Regions from separate parts of the Mesobacillus sp. QJM3NY_10 genome, predicted to be linked through region 1. Evidence: a T-box and tRNA genes for the amino acid it is inferred to sense, from the RefSeq annotation. Region 1 holds a T-box; the other holds one or more tRNA genes.

What was found. A T-box is a leader RNA that pairs with one kind of tRNA and senses whether it is charged. The one in region 1 lies ahead of serS (serine--tRNA ligase), so its partner is inferred to be a tRNA-Ser.
Region 2: it encodes a tRNA-Ser, which carries the amino acid that the T-box ahead of serS (serine--tRNA ligase) is inferred to sense. The anticodon was not compared.

The regions. Positions count from the first base shown of each region.
Region 1 is NZ_CM149675.1:18,440-23,582, reverse strand. It holds gene serS (serine--tRNA ligase) at 1-879, opposite strand, end outside; T-box leader at 959-1,175, opposite strand; gene pdxT (pyridoxal 5'-phosphate synthase glutaminase subunit PdxT) at 1,230-1,820, opposite strand; gene pdxS (pyridoxal 5'-phosphate synthase lyase subunit PdxS) at 1,831-2,712, opposite strand; gene AC0VX7_RS00085 (serine hydrolase) at 2,879-4,183, opposite strand; gene guaB (IMP dehydrogenase) at 4,416-5,143, opposite strand, start outside.
Region 2 is NZ_CM149675.1:3,799,303-3,804,445, forward strand. It holds gene AC0VX7_RS19090 (glucose-1-phosphate adenylyltransferase) at 1-443, opposite strand, end outside; gene glgB (1,4-alpha-glucan branching protein GlgB) at 361-2,319, opposite strand; tRNA gene AC0VX7_RS19100 (tRNA-Glu) at 3,112-3,183, opposite strand; tRNA gene AC0VX7_RS19105 (tRNA-Ser) at 3,187-3,277, opposite strand; tRNA gene AC0VX7_RS19110 (tRNA-Asn) at 3,285-3,359, opposite strand; tRNA gene AC0VX7_RS19115 (tRNA-Ile) at 3,373-3,446, opposite strand; tRNA gene AC0VX7_RS19120 (tRNA-Gly) at 3,450-3,523, opposite strand; tRNA gene AC0VX7_RS19125 (tRNA-His) at 3,530-3,605, opposite strand; tRNA gene AC0VX7_RS19130 (tRNA-Phe) at 3,643-3,715, opposite strand; tRNA gene AC0VX7_RS19135 (tRNA-Asp) at 3,749-3,824, opposite strand; tRNA gene AC0VX7_RS19140 (tRNA-Met) at 3,828-3,901, opposite strand; tRNA gene AC0VX7_RS19145 (tRNA-Ser) at 3,926-4,018, opposite strand; tRNA gene AC0VX7_RS19150 (tRNA-Ile) at 4,036-4,112, opposite strand; tRNA gene AC0VX7_RS19155 (tRNA-Met) at 4,304-4,380, opposite strand; tRNA gene AC0VX7_RS19160 (tRNA-Ala) at 4,403-4,478, opposite strand; tRNA gene AC0VX7_RS19165 (tRNA-Pro) at 4,496-4,572, opposite strand; tRNA gene AC0VX7_RS19170 (tRNA-Arg) at 4,590-4,666, opposite strand; tRNA gene AC0VX7_RS19175 (tRNA-Leu) at 4,695-4,783, opposite strand; tRNA gene AC0VX7_RS19180 (tRNA-Gly) at 4,794-4,868, opposite strand; tRNA gene AC0VX7_RS19185 (tRNA-Leu) at 4,905-4,989, opposite strand; tRNA gene AC0VX7_RS19190 (tRNA-Lys) at 5,058-5,133, opposite strand; tRNA gene AC0VX7_RS19195 (tRNA-Thr) at 5,141-5,143, opposite strand, start outside.

The sequences.
Region 1 (5,143 bases):
TTCTGGTTTTACGAATTTAACAAGCTCGACCTTGTTAAACTGATGCTGGCGAATCAAACCGCGAGTATCTCTTCCCGCAGATCCTGCCTCTGAACGGAAGCACGCACTGTAGGCTGCATAATTGACTGGCAATTCTTCTCCGCTCAAAATTTCATCGCGGTGCATATTTGTAACAGGAACCTCAGCTGTCGGGATCAAGAAATAATCTTCGCTCTCGATTCGGAACGCATCTTCTTCAAACTTAGGAAGCTGGCCCGTCCCAGTCATGCTTGCACGGTTAACCATGTATGGTGGAAGAACTTCTGTGTAGCCATGCTCGTCGACATGAAGGTCCAGCATGAAGCTCATCAAAGCGCGCTCAAGACGTGCTCCTAAACCCTTGTAAAATACAAAACGGCTGCCGGTTACTTTTCCAGCACGTTCAAAATCAAGGATTTTCAAATGGTCTGCGATATCCCAGTGCGGTTTCGCTTCGAATTCAAAATCACGGATTTCTCCCCATTTGCGAACCTCTACATTATCATCTTCAGTTTCTCCAACAGGAACACTCTCATGAGGGACATTCGGAATGCTGAGCATCAAGGCTTCCAATTCTTCCTCAACCTCTCTCAACTGGTCATCCAAAACCTTGATTTTATCGCCAACTTCACGCATTTCAGCAATCAAGTGGTCAGCATCCTGCTTTTCACGCTTCAATTGCGCAACCTGCTGGGACACTTCATTTCTTCTGCTCTTCAGCTGTTCAGCGTCAAGAATCAATTCCCTGCGCCTCACATCCAGATCCTCAAACTTGCCGAAGTCGGTCATGTCTTCGCCACGATGCTGAAGCTTTTGTTTTACTTCTTCAAAATTCGCTCTCAAATACTTTACGTCTAACACTGCGATTTCCTCCTTTTTTTATAAGAAGCTTTTCCTGAAGTAAAAAAGTCTTTGATAAAATAAAAAACTCCCGTCCCCAAAAAGGGACGAGAGTTAACCCGCGTTGCCACCCTAGTTGAAAGCAAACATGCTTTCCACTCATAAAATAACGGTTTTTACCGAAAGTATTTACTTGCCATAATGGCGTTCCATACTCTGCTCGAGGGCGGATTCATTTGCACCAGACACCGGTTTGCACCAACCACCGGCTCTCTTCGGAATGGACACAAGCTACTATTCCCTCTCATAGCTTTTTTACTATCAAATTTTAATACATAATTTACTACAATTATGTTCAGCATGCAAGCGGTTTATGCAAAATTTTTACTCTTTGTCTCCTCGACCATTTTTACAAAATAATTCATGAGTCTATAATCATCGGTCAATTCAGGATGGAAGGAACAACCTAAGAACTGTCCGTCACGAGCAGCAACAATTCTGTCGTTATGCTTGGCCAGCACTTCGACATTCTCGCCAGCTTCCACAATATGAGGTGCCCGAATGAAAACTGCTGAGAAATTATCAGCCACTCCCGCAATACTGATGTCAGCTTCAAAGCTTTCGCGCTGGCGGCCAAATGAATTACGTTCCACTTTCACATCCATAACACCAAGATGCGGCGCATCATAGCCAACCAGATCATTCGCAAGCAAGATCAATCCGGCACAAGTTCCGAACATCGGCTTACCATCATCAGCGAACTTCTTTAACTCTTCCATGAAGCCATACTTATCAATCAGACGGCGAATTGTAGTGCTTTCTCCGCCGGGTATGATCAGGCCATCTACTTCTGCTAGCTCTTCTGGACGCTTAATGACATTGCCTTCAGCTCCAGATGCTTCGATTGCCCATATATGCTCTCGTACAGCCCCCTGAAGGCCAAGTACTCCTATTTTCACCATAGCTATCCCCTTACCAGCCGCGGTCCTGCATGCGGGCTTCAGGTGCCAATGATGAAATTTCCATACCCTTCATCGGAATGCCAAGACCTTTCGAAATGTTCGCAATCAGTTCGTAATCCTGATAGTGAGTCGTCGCCTCAACAATTGCCTTTGCAAACTTCGCAGGATTATCAGATTTAAAGATACCAGAACCTACAAATACTCCGTCTGCACCTAGCTGCATCATTAATGCCGCGTCTGCTGGTGTAGCCACACCGCCGGCAGCAAAGTTCACGACCGGAAGGCGTCCAAGCTGCTTGATTTCTAGCAGAAGCTCATATGGAGCTCCAAGAAGCTTGGCCTCAGTCATAAGCTCATCCATATCCATCGCAACTACTTTGCGCACCTGGGCATTTACCTTGCGGATATGGCGTACAGCCTCGACGATATTGCCTGTACCAGGCTCTCCCTTGGTACGAAGCATGGAAGCCCCTTCGCCAATCCTTCTCGCTGCTTCGCCAAGGTCACGGCAACCACATACGAATGGAACTGTGTAATCTCTTTTATTTAAGTGGAATTCTTCATCAGCCGGAGTCAGAACTTCACTCTCATCGATATAATCAACACCCATCGCTTCAAGCACGCGCGCTTCTACGATGTGGCCGATTCGTGCTTTTGCCATAACGGGAATTGTGACAGCACCCATTACCTCTTCAGTGATACGTGGGTCAGCCATTCTTGCTACGCCGCCTGCCGCGCGGATATCCGATGGAACGCGTTCCAGGGCCATTACGGCAACTGCGCCGGCCTCTTCTGCGATCTTCGCCTGCTCAGCGTTAACAACGTCCATGATGACGCCGCCCTTTTGCATTTCTGCCATACCGCGTTTAACTCGATCAGTACCTGTCTTCATTGTTTTTCCCCCTTGTCCCTGTAAAAGGATTACTATGTAAGCACTTGAAAATAACTGGAAAACCAGACTTACTTAGTCGGAATTTAGTTATCCCTATTGAAAATAAACAATAAAAAAGGTTTCCTGTCAAGGCAGGAAACCAAATATTCTTTATATTACAACTTAATTAAAACCAACCCTTAACTGTGTCAGCAACTCCGCCAAATAGGTCTCCAAAGAAACCACCGATACCGCGCATCATTAGCACGAACCAGTTCGCTTTTTCGACACTTTCAGCTGCGACAACTGGAACCTGGATTTGTTTTTGTCCAGCTTCAGTTAAAAAGCTGATGTTCTCATCCTTTTTGGACTTTACAGTCATATAGCCAACCTGTTCGCCTTTTTTAATAGGAGCAGTCAGTTCGCCATTTTCATTCAGCTTCTTTTTATCCAGTACAAGAACCGGTTCATATTCATCCTTTTCGCCATTTCTGATGGTCATTGTAATGGCATCTTTAGACTGAATCTTAACGCTGTCTTCCTTCCCTTTCGTTACCGGAAGGTTTTTCTTGCCTTTGATCTGATGATTATCTTTTACAAGCTCTTCTTCTGTAAAATTACTAAAAGCAAAATCAAGGATTTTACGTGTTTCCGAAAAACGGCTGTCCTTAGAGTCTGCCTTCATGATCACAGAAATGAATCTTTGGTCATTTCTCATTGCAGTAGCCGTAAAACCATATCCTGCAAAATCAGTCGAACCTGTTTTTAAGCCGTCTACACCATCATACTGGTAGATAAGGCCTGGAAGCATCCAGTTAAAGTTCTTATATTCACGTCCGTCACGGAATTTCAAAGATGGCATTTTTGCTGTATCCAGAACCTCTGGGTAATCGTTCAAAAGACGGTAAGCAAGTTGGGCCAGTGAACGCGCAGACATGACGTTTTCTTCATCCGGGTTGCCTGCAGGATGGTTGCCCAGCAAATCAGAGTTATTCAACCCTGATGAGTTGACGAATTTATAATCCTTCAAACCAAGCTCAGCAGCTTTCTTATTCATCTTTTCAACATGATTCTTCTCAGTTCCTGAAAGAACTTCAGCAAGTGCGACAGTCGCTGCATTTCCAGAATGGATGGCCATCGCTTCATACAATTCTTTTACCGTATAATCTTCACCTTGAGTTAATCCTACATTGGATAGGCCAGGTGCAGCGGATAGCTTGTGGACATACTCATTGATTTTTACCTTCTGGCTCCACTTAAGCTTTCCTTCTTTGACCGCTTCAAGGACCATATATTCAGTCATCATTTTAGCCATTGATGCAACGCCAAGGACCACATCGGAATTTTTCTCATATAAGACTCTTCCTGTATCCGCGTCAATCAGCATGGCCGCTTCAGCATCGATCCCTAATTGTCCCTCTGCTGCTTCTGCTTCCATTAAAAATCCAGAAAACATAGTTGTGATCGTTAAAATGAATGCTGCAAAGAACATTGAAAGCTGTTTCTGTTTACGATTCAAGACGACTTTCCCTCCAAAATTTTATAAAATATCTATGAAACTTTCATATTTGTTGACCCCTAAAAAATCACACCCGTTTAGTTTACCATAAAAAAAATGAAAAAAATAGACAGAGAATAGTCACTCTGTCTATTGAAAAATAAGGAAAAAACAGCTGGTATACAGGAAAAAAGTCGTAGTCCCTGCCTGTTTTCCAAATATAAACTTAGCTCATAGAGTAATTTGGTGCTTCCTTCGTGATCTGGACATCATGTGGATGGCTCTCTCTTAGTCCTGCACCAGTCATTTTGATGAATTGGGCGTTCTCTCTTAATTCTTCGAGATTGGCAGTGCCGCAATATCCCATACCTGAGCGAATACCGCCTACAAGCTGATAGATCGTATCTGTAAGAGGACCTTTATAAGGAATTCTTCCTTCAATGCCTTCCGGAACGAACTTCTTATTATCTTCTTGGAAATAACGGTCTTTAGAGCCCTTTTCCATTGCCCCAACTGAGCCCATTCCACGATATACTTTAAAGCGTCTTCCCTGGTAGATTTCAGTTTCCCCTGGACTTTCACTGACACCTGCAAGCAAGCTTCCGAGCATGACGGCATGCCCACCCGCAGCAAGAGCTTTGACGATATCTCCTGAATATTTAATACCGCCATCTGCAATGATTGCTTTGCCGTGCTTGCGTGCTTCTGTCGCACAATCATATACAGCGGTAATTTGCGGAACGCCTACTCCAGCTACAACCCTCGTTGTACAGATTGATCCAGGCCCAATGCCGACCTTGACAATATCCGCCCCTGCCTCTATCAAGTCTCTTGTCGCTTCTGCAGTCGCAACGTTTCCGGCAATAATATTCAGTTCCGGGTAGCTTTCCCGAATTTGCTTTACAGTCTCAATGACACCCTTTGAGTGGCCATGTGCTGTATCGACAACAATGA
Region 2 (5,143 bases), 990 kb from region 1:
TCAGCTCCTTTTTCGATATGGTAATTGAGCATCAACTCATAATTCATTTTATAAATATGGTCACCCGAGAGAATCAACACGTACTCAGGGTTATACTGATCAAGATAGTTCAAATTCTGAAAAATGGCGCTTGCCGTACCAGAATACCATTTCACTTCAGAGCTCTCGGCATAAGGCGGCAGCACAGTCACTCCACCATCCTTCCTGTCGAGGTCCCAGGCGCTGCCGATGCCAATATAAGAATTAAGCAGGAGCGGCTGGTACTGGGTCAATACACCCACTGTATGGATTCCTGAGTTCGTGCAGTTGCTTAACGGGAAATCGATAATTCGATATTTGCCGCCAAAAGGGACAGCTGGTTTAGCGAGATTCTTCGTCAGTGAGTGCAGCCGGCTTCCTTTTCCTCCTGCCAACAGCATTGCTACGCATTTCTTCTTTTGCATGATTGTTTCTCCCCTTTCTTTTTATAACAGGACGTAAAACTGAGATTCCGAATGGAGAAATGCTCATCTCTATAGAATATGGCCTTCCATGGAAGGCTATTTCTTCAGCTTTCAAAACTTTTTTGTTTATAACGCCTGAACCTCCAAAGACTGTAGCATCGCTGTTCAAAATTTCCCGATATTCGCCAGGCTTCGGTACACCGATTCGATAATCGCTATATACTTTCTCTGTGAAATTGCAAACTATGACCAGGAGTTCTTCAGGATTCTTTCCTTTCCTGATAAAAGAAAAAATCGACTGGTCCCGGTTATCAGCATCGATCCACTCAAAGCCTTCATAGCTTTGATCGATCTCATACAGCGGCTTTGACCGCTTATACAATTTGATAAGTTCCCTATTATATTGGTTCATCTTTTCATGCATTTCATAATCGAGGAGATTCCAGTCCAACTGTTCTTTGTCCTTCCATTCCGAAAAATGTCCAAATTCTGTCCCCATGAAGGTCAGCTTCTTGCCGGGGTGCGCTGCCATGAACCCAAGCAATAGCCGGAGTTGTGCGAACTTTTGCCAGTAATCGCCCGGCATCTTATCAAGAAGCGATTTCTTCCCGTGAACAACCTCATCATGTGAAAAAGGCAGGACAAAATTCTCTGAAAATGCATAAAGCAGCGAAAAGGTAACTTTATCATGTATATGCTTCCTGTTATGGGATTCTTCCTCCATATACTTCAAAGTGTCATTCATCCATCCCATATTCCACTTGTATGTAAAACCAAGACCGCCATACTCCACAGGAGCCGTCACCTGCGGCCAGTCAGTCGAATCCTCTGCAATCATCAGCGCTCCCGGCTCATACTCTTTGACCGCTTTGTTCAGCTTCTTTAAAAAGTCCACTCCATACTGGTTCGCAGCCTGAATTGAATTCGGCCAGTAGATAATATTGGCCACTGCATCAACCCTGAAGCCGTCGATATGATATTTTTCCAGCCAGAAAAGCGCACTCGAGATCAGGAAGCTCTGGACCTCTGTTTTTCCCAGATCGAAATTGGCTGTTCCCCATACCTGGTTCTCACGATCATTCTCACGCTGATATTCAAACACATAGCTGCCATCAAATTTGTACAGCCCATGCGCATCCTTGCAAAAATGCCCCGGAATCCAATCAAGGATGACCCCGATGCCGTTTTGATGGCACATATCAACGAAATACATGAAATCATGAGGCGTTCCATATCGGCTCGTAACTGAAAAATAACCAGTAGATTGATAGCCCCAGGAGATGTCGAGCGGATGCTCAGTTAGAGGCAATAATTCAATATGTGTGTATCCATGCGCAACAATATATGGGATCAATTCATCAACAAGCTCACGGTATGTAAGAAAGGAACCATTATCATGCTTTTTCCAGGAACCTACATGAAGTTCATAGATGAACATCGGCTCGCCAAGTGTGCTCCTCTTTTCACGCTTTTGCAGCCATTTCTGGTCATTCCATTTATAGCCGTCCATTGGGTAGACGATTGAAACCGTATTTGGCCTTACTTCCGAGAAAAAAGCATAAGGGTCAGATTTGAGCAATCGCTCACCCGACTCCGTTACAATCTCATATTTATAAATGGTACCGGTCAGATCCCCCTCAAGAGCGAGCTGCCAGACCCCCTCCTGATTGACTTTATGAAACTCATAGCCATTCCCATCCCAATTATTAAAATCACCTGTAAGCCTTACCTGAGTCGCATTTGGAGCCCACACACAAAATCGAGTATATGTTTCAGTTCCACTTTTAATGACATGTGCTCCAAATAAATTGTAGCTTTGGAACAGATTCCCTTCATGGAACAAATGCAATTCAAACTCTGTAGGATTTATCACCAATGCATTCCACCTGCCTTTGTAAAACTAATAAAACGCCCTATTTCACTAGTATTCTAGTTTCCAGAAGGAATTCCTTGTAAACATTTTCTTAATCTTTCGACAATAATTCTTATCAAAATCCGAATTTCGACAAAAGCCCTCAAATGGTAGCGCTTTAATGTACTAAATCTTCCAATTACGCGAAATTTGGAGAACGAAAAATGAAATTGAATAATGATTCATTAAAAGGATTAGTTGAATTTATTAGGTTTAATAGAGGAAATAGGTGAGAAAATATTTTTGGCTGATAACGTTTTCATCGTATCAAGGAAGTGATCAGATAGTGATGAGATAGTGATTAGATATTGATTAGATATTGATTTGGGGTGAAATTACTAGGTTAGGGTTGCTACAGATGTGAAACCAGGGGTACAGATTGGGGCATTGATTATCTAGGCAAGGATCATTTAATTGAATGTTAAGCTTCGCTAATTTATGGCTTGATTCTCGTTTCTTCGGCCATTAGACGAATTACTTTCACTCCTTTACGTTACACGTTTTTCCCTTTGCCCCTTACAACAGGGCATATATCTCAATTTTTAAGTAACCCTTTTTTCTTTACTAATTAGACAATTGTATCTTACTCATTTATGAACATCTTACCTTCTTCTAAGTGTATGCTGCTTGCTGAAATGATTTAATAGCAAGCAGATAAATATTAATGAAAAATTTCTTAATGGTCTCTCTGGAATCCAAATTTTTTTTGAAAACATAAAAAAAAGCCGTTAGCATAATTGCTAACAGCTTTCCTTATGACCCCTACGGGATTCGAACCCGTGTTACCGCCGTGAAAGGGCGGTGTCTTAACCGCTTGACCAAGGGGCCTTATGGCGGAGAAGGAGGGATTTGAACCCTCGCGCCGGTTACCCGACCTACACCCTTAGCAGGGGCGCCTCTTCAGCCTCTTGAGTACTTCCCCATAAAAATGGCTCCGCAGGTAGGATTCGAACCTACGACCGCTCGGTTAACAGCCGAGTGCTCTACCACTGAGCTACTGCGGAATAATACAAAAAATGGGCCTAAGTGGACTCGAACCACCGACCTCACGCTTATCAGGCGTGCGCTCTAACCAGCTGAGCTATAGGCCCTTATGGAGCGGGTGAAGAGAATCGAACTCTCATCATCAGCTTGGAAGGCTGAGGTTTTACCACTAAACTACACCCGCAAAAAATGGGGCGACTGATGGGAATCGAACCCACGAATGCCTGAACCACAATCAGGTGCGTTAACCACTTCGCCACAACCGCCATATTATTATTAAATATTCATTTAAATTAAATAAGGTGGCTCAGGACGGAATCGAACCGCCGACACAAGGATTTTCAGTCCTTTGCTCTACCGACTGAGCTACTGAGCCACTATAAATATTGCTATTGGTAATTATTAAAAATGGCGGTCCCGACCGGGATCGAACCGGCGATCTCCTGCGTGACAGGCAGGCATGTTAACCGCTACACCACGGGACCAGATTGCGGGGGCAGGATTTGAACCTGCGACCTTCGGGTTATGAGCCCGACGAGCTACCGGACTGCTCCACCCCGCGACGATATTAATGATATTAAAATTATGGAGGAGGTAGAGGGATTCGAACCCCCGCGCGGTGTTACCCGCCTGTCGGTTTTCAAGACCGATCCCTTCAGCCAGACTTGGGTATACCTCCGTGTTAAAAATAAGCAATGGTGGACCTTGTAGGACTCGAACCTACGACCGGACGGTTATGAGCCGTCTGCTCTAACCAGCTGAGCTAAAGGTCCATGTTTAGCTGGATTGATCTAGGTTGTGAAAATATCCTAGTGGGTCTGTCCCCATCTCAGAAAGTCTATTCAAGCAGCAGCTCGATGGGTACAACTCGAAGCAAGCTCATAGATGCCTTGCTCGTTGCTCTAATCAGCTGAGCTAAAGGTCCAGGATATCCTAGATTGAATAGGTTCAACCAGATTGAAATTGGTAGCGGCGGAGGGGATCGAACCCCCGACCTTACGGGTATGAACCGTACGCTCTAGCCAGCTGAGCTACACCGCCAAATTATTATTTAAAGTGAATATGGTGGAGCCTAGCGGGATCGAACCGCTGACCTCCTGCGTGCAAGGCAGGCGCTCTCCCAGCTGAGCTAAGGCCCCATATAAAATAAGTAGCATGGTCGGGAAGACAGGATTCGAACCTGCGACCCCTTGGTCCCAAACCAAGTGCTCTACCAAGCTGAGCTACTCCCCGATAAAGAGAAAATATAATGGCGCGCCCGAAAGGAGTCGAACCCATAACCTTCTGATCCGTAGTCAGACGCTCTATCCAATTGAGCTACGGGCGCAAATATAAATGTTTATTAGCTAACTTGGTGGTGCCGAGGACCGGAATCGAACCGGTACGGTAGTCACCTACCGCAGGATTTTAAGTCCTGTGCGTCTGCCAGTTCCGCCACCCCGGCTTAAGAACTATGGAGCGGAAGACGGGATTCGAACCCGCGACCCCAACCTTGGCAAGGTTGTATTCTACCACTGAACTACTTCCGCATTTATGGAAAGTTATTTTGCTAGCGCAAAAAACTTTGGTGCGGGTGAAGGGAGTCGAACCCCCACGCCTTGCGGCGCCAGATCCTAAGTCTGGTGCGTCTGCCAATTCCGCCACACCCGCATATAAGATAATAAGTTTTCGCTGTCGCGAAGATAAGGAAGTTTATTTTCGCTGGCGCGAAAAAAACTTGGTGAGCCATGAAGGACTCGAACCTTCGACCCTCTGATTAAAAGTCAGATGCTCTACCGACTGAGCTAATGGCTCGTACAAGTGG